DNA from 3 places in the Cohnella suwonensis genome. Region 2 is predicted to be linked to each of the others. Evidence: a T-box and tRNA genes for the amino acid it is inferred to sense, from the RefSeq annotation. Region 2 holds a T-box; the other regions hold tRNA genes.
What was found. The T-box of region 2 lies ahead of argS (arginine--tRNA ligase). A T-box ahead of a tRNA ligase gene usually reads a tRNA of that ligase, here a tRNA-Arg.
Positions count from the first base shown of each region.

Region 1: it has a tRNA-Arg gene. The T-box ahead of argS (arginine--tRNA ligase) is inferred to sense a tRNA for this amino acid. The anticodon was not compared.
Region 3: it has a tRNA-Arg gene. The T-box ahead of argS (arginine--tRNA ligase) is inferred to sense a tRNA for this amino acid. The anticodon was not compared.

Region 1 covers NZ_JBHSMH010000011.1:44,169-47,441, forward strand. The annotation lists gene ACFPPD_RS06405 (HD-GYP domain-containing protein) at 1-482, shown strand, start outside; gene ACFPPD_RS06410 (Crp/Fnr family transcriptional regulator) at 508-1,203, shown strand; tRNA gene ACFPPD_RS06415 (tRNA-Arg) at 1,274-1,350, shown strand; gene ACFPPD_RS06420 (S-layer homology domain-containing protein) at 1,411-2,355, opposite strand; gene ACFPPD_RS06425 (EamA family transporter) at 2,438-2,869, shown strand; gene ACFPPD_RS06430 (RNA polymerase sigma factor) at 2,911-3,273, shown strand, end outside.
Region 2 covers NZ_JBHSMH010000004.1:25,140-28,412, forward strand. The annotation lists gene argS (arginine--tRNA ligase) at 1-42, opposite strand, end outside; gene ACFPPD_RS01415 (YwiB family protein) at 343-762, opposite strand; T-box leader at 885-1,109, shown strand; gene argS (arginine--tRNA ligase) at 1,167-2,888, shown strand; gene ACFPPD_RS01425 (glycoside hydrolase family 32 protein) at 2,914-3,273, opposite strand, start outside.
Region 3 covers NZ_JBHSMH010000101.1:28,498-31,770, reverse strand. The annotation lists gene gap (type I glyceraldehyde-3-phosphate dehydrogenase) at 1-25, opposite strand, end outside; gene ACFPPD_RS22610 (sugar-binding transcriptional regulator) at 151-1,173, opposite strand; tRNA gene ACFPPD_RS22605 (tRNA-Arg) at 1,416-1,490, shown strand; gene clpP (ATP-dependent Clp endopeptidase proteolytic subunit ClpP) at 1,656-2,240, shown strand; gene sda (sporulation histidine kinase inhibitor Sda) at 2,465-2,746, shown strand; gene ACFPPD_RS22590 (SIMPL domain-containing protein) at 3,199-3,273, opposite strand, start outside.

The DNA of each region.
Region 1 (3,273 bases), on a different contig from region 2:
GGCTTATGCTGCACCATCCGCTTATCGGATACGACTATCTGCGCAAGCAATCCGGCATTCCCGCGGAATCGCTTAGAATCGTGCTCCAGCATCACGAGCAGATCGACGGGCGCGGATTCCCGTACGGCATATCGGACGGACATTTCTTGGAAGCCGCTCAAATATGCGGGCTGGCAAGCGATTTCGACTACTTCATGAACGATCGGGAATCGGACGATCGGCCGCCCTCGGAAGGAATCGACTTCGTCATGTCGAAAATAGATTCATCTTACGGATATCCCGTCGTGCGAGCGTTCCTGCATGCCTTTCAGCCTTATCCGGTCGGAACGAGGGTGACGTTATCCGGCAGCTTGAGAGGAACGGTACGCGCCGTCAATAAGGCGAATCCCGGCAGGCCCGTCGTGGAATTGGACGAAAGCGGCATGAAGATCGACCTGATGAAACACATGACTTTCCATATCGTCAAAATGATTCGAGAATAACGAATACCAGCAAGGAGGTAAAGATATGCCCGTAGACGGCGGAAAGCTTCGGTCTTCCATTCCTTTTTTCCGCGAAATAGAACCGTCCCTGATCGACCGACTCATCCCGTACATGCATCAGAAATCTTACCGCAAAGGGGAACTGATCTTCCTCGAAGGGGACGAGGGTAACGAAATATTCTTTATCGGCAGCGGGTCCGTCAGCATCTATACGTTCGATAAATCGAAGAAAATAGCTCTCGCATCGCTTAGGGAAGGCGAAGCGTTCGGCGAAATGGCGATCATGAAACCGGGTCTGGCACGTTCGGCGACCGCAGAATGCCTGACCCCGACGAAGCTGTACAGCTTGCGCCGCCGCGATTTCCTGCTTCTGATGGAGTACGACCGAAATATCGCCTTCCATCTGCTCGATTACACGATGGAGCGATTGCGGCGCGCGAACCGGCAAATTTACGACCTGACGTTCCTCAACGTCCGTTCAAGAATCATGAACCGTCTGTTAAGCATGGCCGCGGACTATGCTCCCGGGCAGCAAACCGACGTCGTCTTGCCCGTCAAAATGACCCACCAGCAATTGGCGGACCGCGTCGGCGCGGCGAGGGAGACGGCGTCCAAGGCGCTTCAGGAACTTCAAGACGAGAATCTGATCTCGATCCAAGACAAAAGAATCGCCATACCCGACGTTCGCCTTCTGAAAGCCCGGTTGGACGAGGAAGATTAATTCTTGCGAAGCGGCACCCGATATGCTAAGATAATTTTTGCGTGTCTGAGCTGACACTTTGGCACAACTTCTCCCAGTAGCTCAGCTGGATAGAGCACACGCCTTCTAAGCGTGCGGTCGGGGGTTCGAATCCCTCCTGGGAGGCCATTTCGCAATCGATAAAACCTGCTCCTCGGTATTTCCGATACCGATGGGCGGGTTTTCTGTTTAAGGAGCATCCCTTGCATGAATCTCGAACGTCGATTCTTCCGCTCCTTCTTTTATCGAGGCGTGTCCGATCCTCCCCCGCCCGATGACCGTCGCAACGTCTTTCAGTAAGAGATCTACGATCATGCCTTCCTCGTTCATCGCGGTCGTATCGAGAACGACGGACGACTCGATCGCCAACCGTTCGATCTCTATGGCACCTTCCATGGCAATGCGAATCTTCATCTTCGGCGCGTCGACGATCGCGTCCTCGAAGGAGCAATCCTTTATTACGATCGGCACGGTTCCCCCTCCGTTGACGAGCACGTTGCCGCTGGCGGTTACTCGATCGATCTTCACGTCTCCCTCCCCGATTCCCGCGGTCAACACGATGTTTCCCTTCACGTTCATATTCCGCAATTTCACGCTTGGCCCGGATACGATGACGTTCCCGTACACGATTTCGGTTCCCGATTCCGGACCGTACGAGCCCGCTTGATCATAAACCCGATCGCCCGTTAAGCCCGTCTTCGACGCTAATCCGAGCATCGTCGCCGCTTCCGAACGCGTTATCGGCCGAAAAGGCTTGTATTTGCCGTCCGGGTAGCCCTTCACGATCCGTAAATCAGCCAGCGCCCGAATGGAGCCGAGAGCTCGGGGGGACAAACCGACAGCATCGGAATAGGGGGCGCCAGCCTCCTCTTCCGAAAGCTCCAAATGCAACAACGAAGCCGTCAACACGGCAGCTTCCGCGCGGCTAACGACATGCAGGTCTCCGGTGTCCGTTTCCTCTTCGGACGATCCGAGAACTTCGTTCGCAAGCGCGAGAAATTCGGCTATCGTCAATGTTTGATCGTTTCCCGCCGAATGTCCCGCGTTCTCGGCTTGCGCGAACGGTACTCCTCCTATTAGAAGGAATGCTACAAGCGCTTGAACGATGATGAAGAATTTTGGACCTCGCCGCATGATAATCCCCTTTCGCGTCGAAATAATAAAGGAATTGTACCGCATGCCGAATGCGGACACTGTCGAATCGGGAGGGAACGTTATGGGAGTTTGGCTCGTCTACGCGTTATTGTCCGCCGCTACGGCGGCGCTCGTCGCGATATTCGGCAAGATCGGGCTCAAAGACATCGACGCCAATTCGGCTACCGCCATCCGCGCCGTCATTATGGCCTTGTTCTTGCTCGGCGTCGTCGCCGTTCAAGGGAAATTCAGTCAGCTCGGGGATATCGTCGCGCAGAAGAAGGCGCTGGCGTTCATCGCGCTTAGCGGAGCCGCCGGGGCGGCTTCTTGGCTTTTTTATTTTCTCGCCCTGAAAGGCGGCAAAGTCGCCCAAGTCGGGCCGATCGACAAGCTGAGCGTCGTGCTCGCCGTCGCGCTCGCGTATTTCTTTCTCGGCGAACGGATTTCCTTGGTCAACGCTCTGGGCGTCGCGATGATCGCCGCCGGCGCGATATTGGTCGCTTGGAAAGCGTAAATGCAGCGAAAGCGAAACCATTTGACCGGCGACGTTGTCTAATGATCGAGGTGGTTGACTTGGAGTCCGAATCTTTCGAGCATCTGAAACATGCGGCGTCATTCGACGACGAGACGTTCAGGAACGTCATGAAGGCTTACGGCCAAGACGTATGGAACTACGCGTTCGCGATGACTCGCAACCGGCACGACGCCGACGACGTCGTTCAATCGACGTTCATTAAGTGCCACGCCGCCGTCGGTTCGTTCCGGGGGCAGTCCTCTTTCCGGACTTGGCTATTCGCCATCGCTCGAAATACCGCGTTCAATGCACGTAAAACCGCATATTGGAGAAGGGTCATTCCGTCTTCCCTCTTGTCCGGCGCCGACGATTCCGGACCTTCTAGCCCGTCGGCCGAACAAACG
Region 2 (3,273 bases):
CGCCTCCTTCACCGATGTTTGCAATTGTTCCAATGCGTTCATGGCTTTCGTTCCTCCCGAATATCAAACCTTAAGGCTGTGTTCCACTCTGTTGTGGCTTAATGACAGACAAATGAACTGTAAAACATGCAGTTATTTCGGCTAAAAATCAGATATCTGGTAAAATAGATGTAATACATACATTAATTTCACCAGATTCATCCTGCATCAGTTGAAATCCGCAAAATGAAGTGCACTTTTGCATATAATTCATGCAAAGGCCTTACCGCGTATCTTTTTTCATGCACATTTTACAGTTAAATATTCCAACTACGTTGTTTCTAAGCAACATTCACGCTGAACTCAGCCAACCTTAATGTCGAGACGGATACGGAAGCTTCCGGCCGACTGATCATGCATGAGCAATTCGTATTCCCATTCCACGTAACCGCCGGCCTCCGACAATTCGGATGCCAGCATGGACGTACGCGCCCGTACGTCGTGAGCGCCGTAAGGCGTCGTCATTTCACCCGGCACGGCTTCTTCCCCCAGGCGGAAAACCTGCTCGTAGTCGACCGTTCCCCTGCGCCTGAGCCTGAGCTCCCCGTCGCGGACGAACAACGTGTTGTTCGTCTCCGCCCCGCTTTCGTCGGGCGGTTCCTTGTACGTCAGCGCCCAACCCGCGGCCAGGCGGAACAGCTCGCCAGGCAATCCGGCAAGGTCCGTCTCGCCGTCCTGCTGCCGGCTGCGGAACCCGACGGTTACGCTCCGTTTGTCCGGCATCTTTCCCTCTCCTTGCGCCTCGTTACTCTTGTTACTACTATATACACATCGCCCGATCAATTCAAATACGAAATCGGGGCTTGAATAAGGATGGACGGCGCGGCTATAATGAGTAAAATAAATGATCGACGATGAACGAGAGAGTAACCGAGCCATTCTCGAACGCAGCGAGCCGGGACAGTGGAAGCCGGCGCGAGAACTCGGCGAACCGCACTCGGGAGTCGGTTTCCCGAACAAACGACGAAGTAGGGAAACCCGGCGGCACGCCGTTAACGGGCATACGAGTGGGTTCCGCGCGGGCGGAACGCCATAAGAGTGGTACCGCGGATTCATCCTCCGTCTCTTAACGAGACGGGGGATTTTTGCATTTCACTGACTTTATTCGATTAGGGAGGTTGGGAAACATGTTGACGACAATCGCCGCGTCCATCATCGCTCCGTCGTTGCCCGCGGAAGCGGACATGACGGAAGCAAAGCTTACCGGCATGCTGGAAGTCCCCCCGCAGAGGGAAATGGGCGACGTCTCGTTGCCTTGCTTTACGTTCTCGAAGCTTCTTCGGCAATCGCCGCAGAAGCTCGCGGAGCAGTTCGCGGACGCGATCAACGGCATAGTCGGCCGAGATGGCGAAGTGCGGGCCGCGGCGCTGGGCGGCTATCTGAACTTGACGTTCGGCGGAGCGCACTGGAAAAGCGACATCGTCGGCGCCGCCCTGGCCGAGGACTACGGACGGTCGCGCCTTGGCGAAGGGAAACGCGTCGTTATCGACATGTCTTCCCCCAACATCGCCAAGCCGCTCGGCATCGGCCATCTGCGCTCGACGATGATCGGCAACGCGCTGGCGAACCTGTACGCGGCGACGGGACACGAGGTTGTCAAAGTCAACCATCTGGGCGACTGGGGCACGCAGTTCGGCAAGCTGATCGTCGCGTACCGGAGATGGGGCGACACGGACGCTTTACGGAACGAGCCGATCGCCGAAAGCTTGCGGTTATACGTTCGGTTCCACGAAGAGAGCGAACGCGAGCCGGCGTTGCAAGATGAAGCGCGCGAGGCTTTCGCGCTTCTCGAGCGCGGCGACGAGGAAACGCACGAGCTGTGGCGGTTCTTCGTGGACGAGAGCATGAAGGAATTCCATCGGGTGTACGACCGGCTCAGCGTATCGTTCGACCATTACACGGGAGAAAGCTTCTATAATGACCGGATCGACGCCGTCGTTCGGGAACTGGAAGCTTCGGGATTGCTGGAGGAAAGCGACGGCGCCAAGGTCGTCCGCTTGGAGGAGCTCGGACTGCCGCCATGCCTCATCTTGAAGAAGGACGGTTCGACGATCTACCCGGTTCGGGATCTCGCCACGGCGATCTATCGGAAACGGGAGCTCGGAGCCGATGAAATGTTGTACGTCGTCGGCGCGGAACAAAGCTTGCACTTCCAGCAAGTGTTCGCCGTGCTCGGCAAGCTGGGGCATTCTTGGGCGGCTTCGTGCCGGCACGTGCCGTTCGGCCTCATGACGGTCAACGGCAAGAAGATGTCGACGCGCAGAGGCAAGGTCGTGTTTCTCGAGGACGTGCTCGACGAAGCCGTCGAACGCGCGCTCGCTATTATTGAAGAGAAAAGTCCCTCGTTGCCGAACAAAAAGAAAGTCTCCGAAGCGGTCGGCGTCGGCGCCGTCATCTTCGGAGACTTGAAGCACAACCGGCAGCTATCCGTCGACTTCAACCTCGAGGATGCCGTCAGCTTCGAAGGGGAAACGGGGCCTTACTTGCAGTACACCCATGCGAGAATATGCAGCTTGCTCGGGAAAGGCGATTATTCGGCTTTGCGCGCGAAATATCCGATCGACGGCAGCTATCTAGCCGCGGAACCGGCGTGGGAGTGCGTTAAAACGCTATCCCGCTTCGAGGCGGTATTGGCGGAGGCGGTTCGAGACAACGAGCCGTTCGTCGTGGCGAAATACTTGCTCGCGGTCGCCAAATCGTTCAACCGCTTCTACAACGCCGGCAAAATCCTGGCCGAAGGCGCGGACCCGGCGGAAGTCGCGTCGAAGCTCGCTTTGGCGGCCGCCGCCGCGAATGTGCTGAAGAGCGGGCTCGGCTTGCTCGGCATCGCCGCCCCTAGGGAGATGTGAGCGGAATGCCCGCGCGTTCGTCCCGTTAACGGATATCCCATTTCCGAAACGAGACGACGCGGCATGGGCCTTCCGAGAACAGCTTGATTCCTTGCGAGGCTTCTCCTGGGTAGATCCGCGCCGTCATGACGACTTCCCCATCGCCCGCGAACACTTCCACGGAGGACTTGTCGACGAAAATTCGCAAAGCCAGATGCCCGTCGGACAACGGGATCGCCGCCCTTCGCTCGCCCCCGGGACCGATGCCGGAACGGTCCCGGTTCAAGCGAAGGAGTCCGTCCGACGTTCGATAAGAAAGAACGGTTTCTTCCGGTCCGCCGGCTCCTTCCCCGGTTCTCAGCTTCAAGCCGAACGCCGAAGCCCGTCCCGCCTCGAACACGGCGTG
Region 3 (3,273 bases), on a different contig from region 2:
TAATACCCACTTTTACTACTGCCATGATTGGTTTCCTCCTTGGAATGAAAGCCTTTTTATATGTCAGGCGCCAAAACGCCGAGACCTCGTTACTTTGTAGGATTCCCCGTTATTCGGGCTTAAAACTGAATACGGCGTCCGCATCGTGATTCACACGTGCTTGAGCGCCTCCGAAGCCGCCGCTTCGTCCGTCACCAGCACGTCGTCGTGACCGAATCTCATAACCGAAGCGATCGCTTCTCCCTTGCTCTGGCCGCCCGCGATGCCGATGACAAGTCCGGCCGCCTCGATATCGTCGAGTCTGAGCCCCGCCGTCGCCATACGATGAACGACTTTCCCCGTCCGGTCGAAATAGTAGCCGAACGCTTCCGCCAGCGCGCCGTCCTTCACGAGCTCTTCCTTCGTCTCTTCGCTGAGCTTTCTTCGCCTCGCCATCGTGACGGCGTCCCCGATGCCATGAACGACGATTCTCGCTCCCCGGATCATGTCGACCACTTCGCGTACATTGGGCTCCTGCATGATCGTCTGGTACGCTTCTTCGCTAAGGTGGTCCGGCACGTGGAGCATGCGGTAACGCGCTCCCGTTCTCTTGGCCAGCTCCGCGGCGATCGTGTTCGCCTGATAATCGACGCTCTCGCCCAAGCCTCCCCTTGCGGGTACGAACCAATTATCCTTCAATTGAGACGGATTGGAAAATTGCGAAGCCATGCGGGCCATCGTCGATCCGCCCATGACGGCAACGACGTCCCCCGACGACAAGCTCGTTCTCAGCACGCGGCTGCCGGCTCTGCCGAGCTCCATCTTCGTATGATCCGATTCGTCCGAATTGCCGGGAACGATAATGACCCGCTTCAATCCGAAAGCCTCGCGCATACGGTCTTCCATGTCCGATAGTCCGAACAACTCCTTGACGATCGGTTCCATCTCTTCGACCAGCTGTTTGCCGCTCGCGCTCAGCGTCATGCCGGAAGGGGCCATATCGAGCAACCCTTGCGCGCGTAGCAGCTCTAACTCGGCTCGCAGCACCCGTTCCGTCATATCGACGTTCGCGGCCAGCGTGCGCCTGCCGATCATGCCCGCCAAGTTGATGCGATGGAGAATGTCGTACCGTTTCTCCATGACCTGCAGCAGATCGGGTAGAAGCTTCTTCTGAATATCCACGATTTTTCGCATAGTTCCCGCTTTTCCTCCCGAGACCGGATGGCTGTTGCCGGCTTCGATGCGAATGTTGTGGTGACATCGGTTGGTTGGACATAAAACGTCCCGCATCAACCTTTTTAGTCCCACCTTTATTTTAGCTAAAATCCCCCTCTCGCGCAAGTACGGCCGTACACGAAAATTACAAATTTAAAATGGTCCATTCCCTTGCTTTTTAACTTCCCGCGGATTATAATAATTCTTGCTGTCATTCACGAGCGCCCGTGGTCCAACGGATATGACGCAGCCCTCCGAAGGCTGAGATTGAGGTTCGATTCCTCACGGGCGCGCCAACTTTTATCATTTAACTTCCCCGACCGTGCCATACGGTCGTTTTTTTGTTTTTATCGGCTTTTCCCCACCTTTGACTTTCTTTGACTTTTGCTCGAGGATTCGCTATGATTAGAAAACCGCAAGCGTTACATTAGATAAAACCATTCATGAGGAGGGACGCCAGCATGAGTTTCGTACCTATGGTTGTCGAGCAAACGAATCGAGGAGAACGGGCTTACGATATCTATTCCCGTCTGCTCAAAGATCGCATCATTTTCCTCGGAACGCAGGTTAACGACGTGGTTGCCAACTCGATCATCGCCCAATTGCTGTTCTTGGCGGCCGAAGATCCCGAGAAAGACATCCACCTGTACATCAACAGCCCCGGCGGTTCCATTACGGCGGGAATGGCCATTTACGATACGATGCAATTCATCAAACCGGACGTGTCCACCATCTGCGTCGGCATGGCCGCTTCGATGGGCGCTTTCCTGCTCGCGGCGGGCGCCAAAGGCAAACGCTTCGCGCTTCCGAACAGCGAAGTAATGATCCACCAACCGCTCGGCGGAGCGGAAGGCCAAGCGAGCGATATAGAGATTCGCGCTCGCCGCATTCTCAAGCTTCGCGACAAGCTGAACGGCATCTTGTCCGAGCGTACCGGCCAACTGCTGGAGCGCATCGAGAAAGACACCGACCGCGACAACTTCATGGAAGCCGCGACGGCCCAGGAATACGGCTTGATCGACAAAGTCATCGATAAAGTCACCTAAACCACGAAAAACTCCGACGCCGTAACCCGGATGTCGGAGTTTTTTTGCAGATATCGCCCAAATCGCCCCATCTATTACCACACTATTCGCGATATGTCAACAACAATTCAAATCTTTGAATACCCCCTCTGCGATCCGGACAATCCATGGTATGCTTTCCATGAGGTTATTCCAATTGCCTCCAATTATAGTTATCTCCTAGGAACCGCAGAGGAGGGAAATTAATGTCAGATCGTACTTATCCTTACTTGGTGAACAACTCTTCCACGATGCATTCACCGCCCATTGCTACCCGAAGTTTCCATGAAAGAGAACACGACTCCCACATCGACATGGTAGCCGCCCGCCGGCTTAGCGACAAAGCATCGCTTCTTCGCCCGCTGAAGGACGAGCATCTGCTCGAGGTGTACAGGGAAGCGAAGAAAATGAACCTTTCCGTGGAATTCATCGAGCTGCTTGAAGAAGCTCTCTCCATTCGGCAGATGCACCAATACAAAGAAGCTTAATCGGCCCGCGCATTCGCGAGCCCTCGCATGAACCGTCTCCGGCTCCCGGAGGCGGTTTAATTTGTGTTCGAAGCCACGCCTGACTAGAGCAAGACCGGATTCCGGTCTTGCAACGCCTTTATTGGCCGGATCCGCACCGCAAGACCGGATTCCGGTCTTGCAACGCCTTTATTGGCCGGATCCGCACCGCAAGACCGGATTCCGGTCTTGCAACGCCTTTATTGGCCGGATCCGCACCGCAGGACCGGATTCCGGTCTTGCAACGCCTTTATTGGCCGGATCCGCTCTGCAGGACCGGATTCCGGTCTTGGAGGGAAAAACGAAAAAATGAGCTGCCCGCAATGTCACTTTGAAATGACATTCGGAACAGCTCATTTTTCCTGCCGGGCAATGGCGATCGGCTCGCTTTATTCTCGTTAGCCATGCCTCATCCCGCTATCTTAACGTCCTTCTTACTGCATCTCGTACTGTACCGTCACTTGAGCGCCGATCTCGATCTGCCCCGCCTGCACCGATGTCGGCGCCGC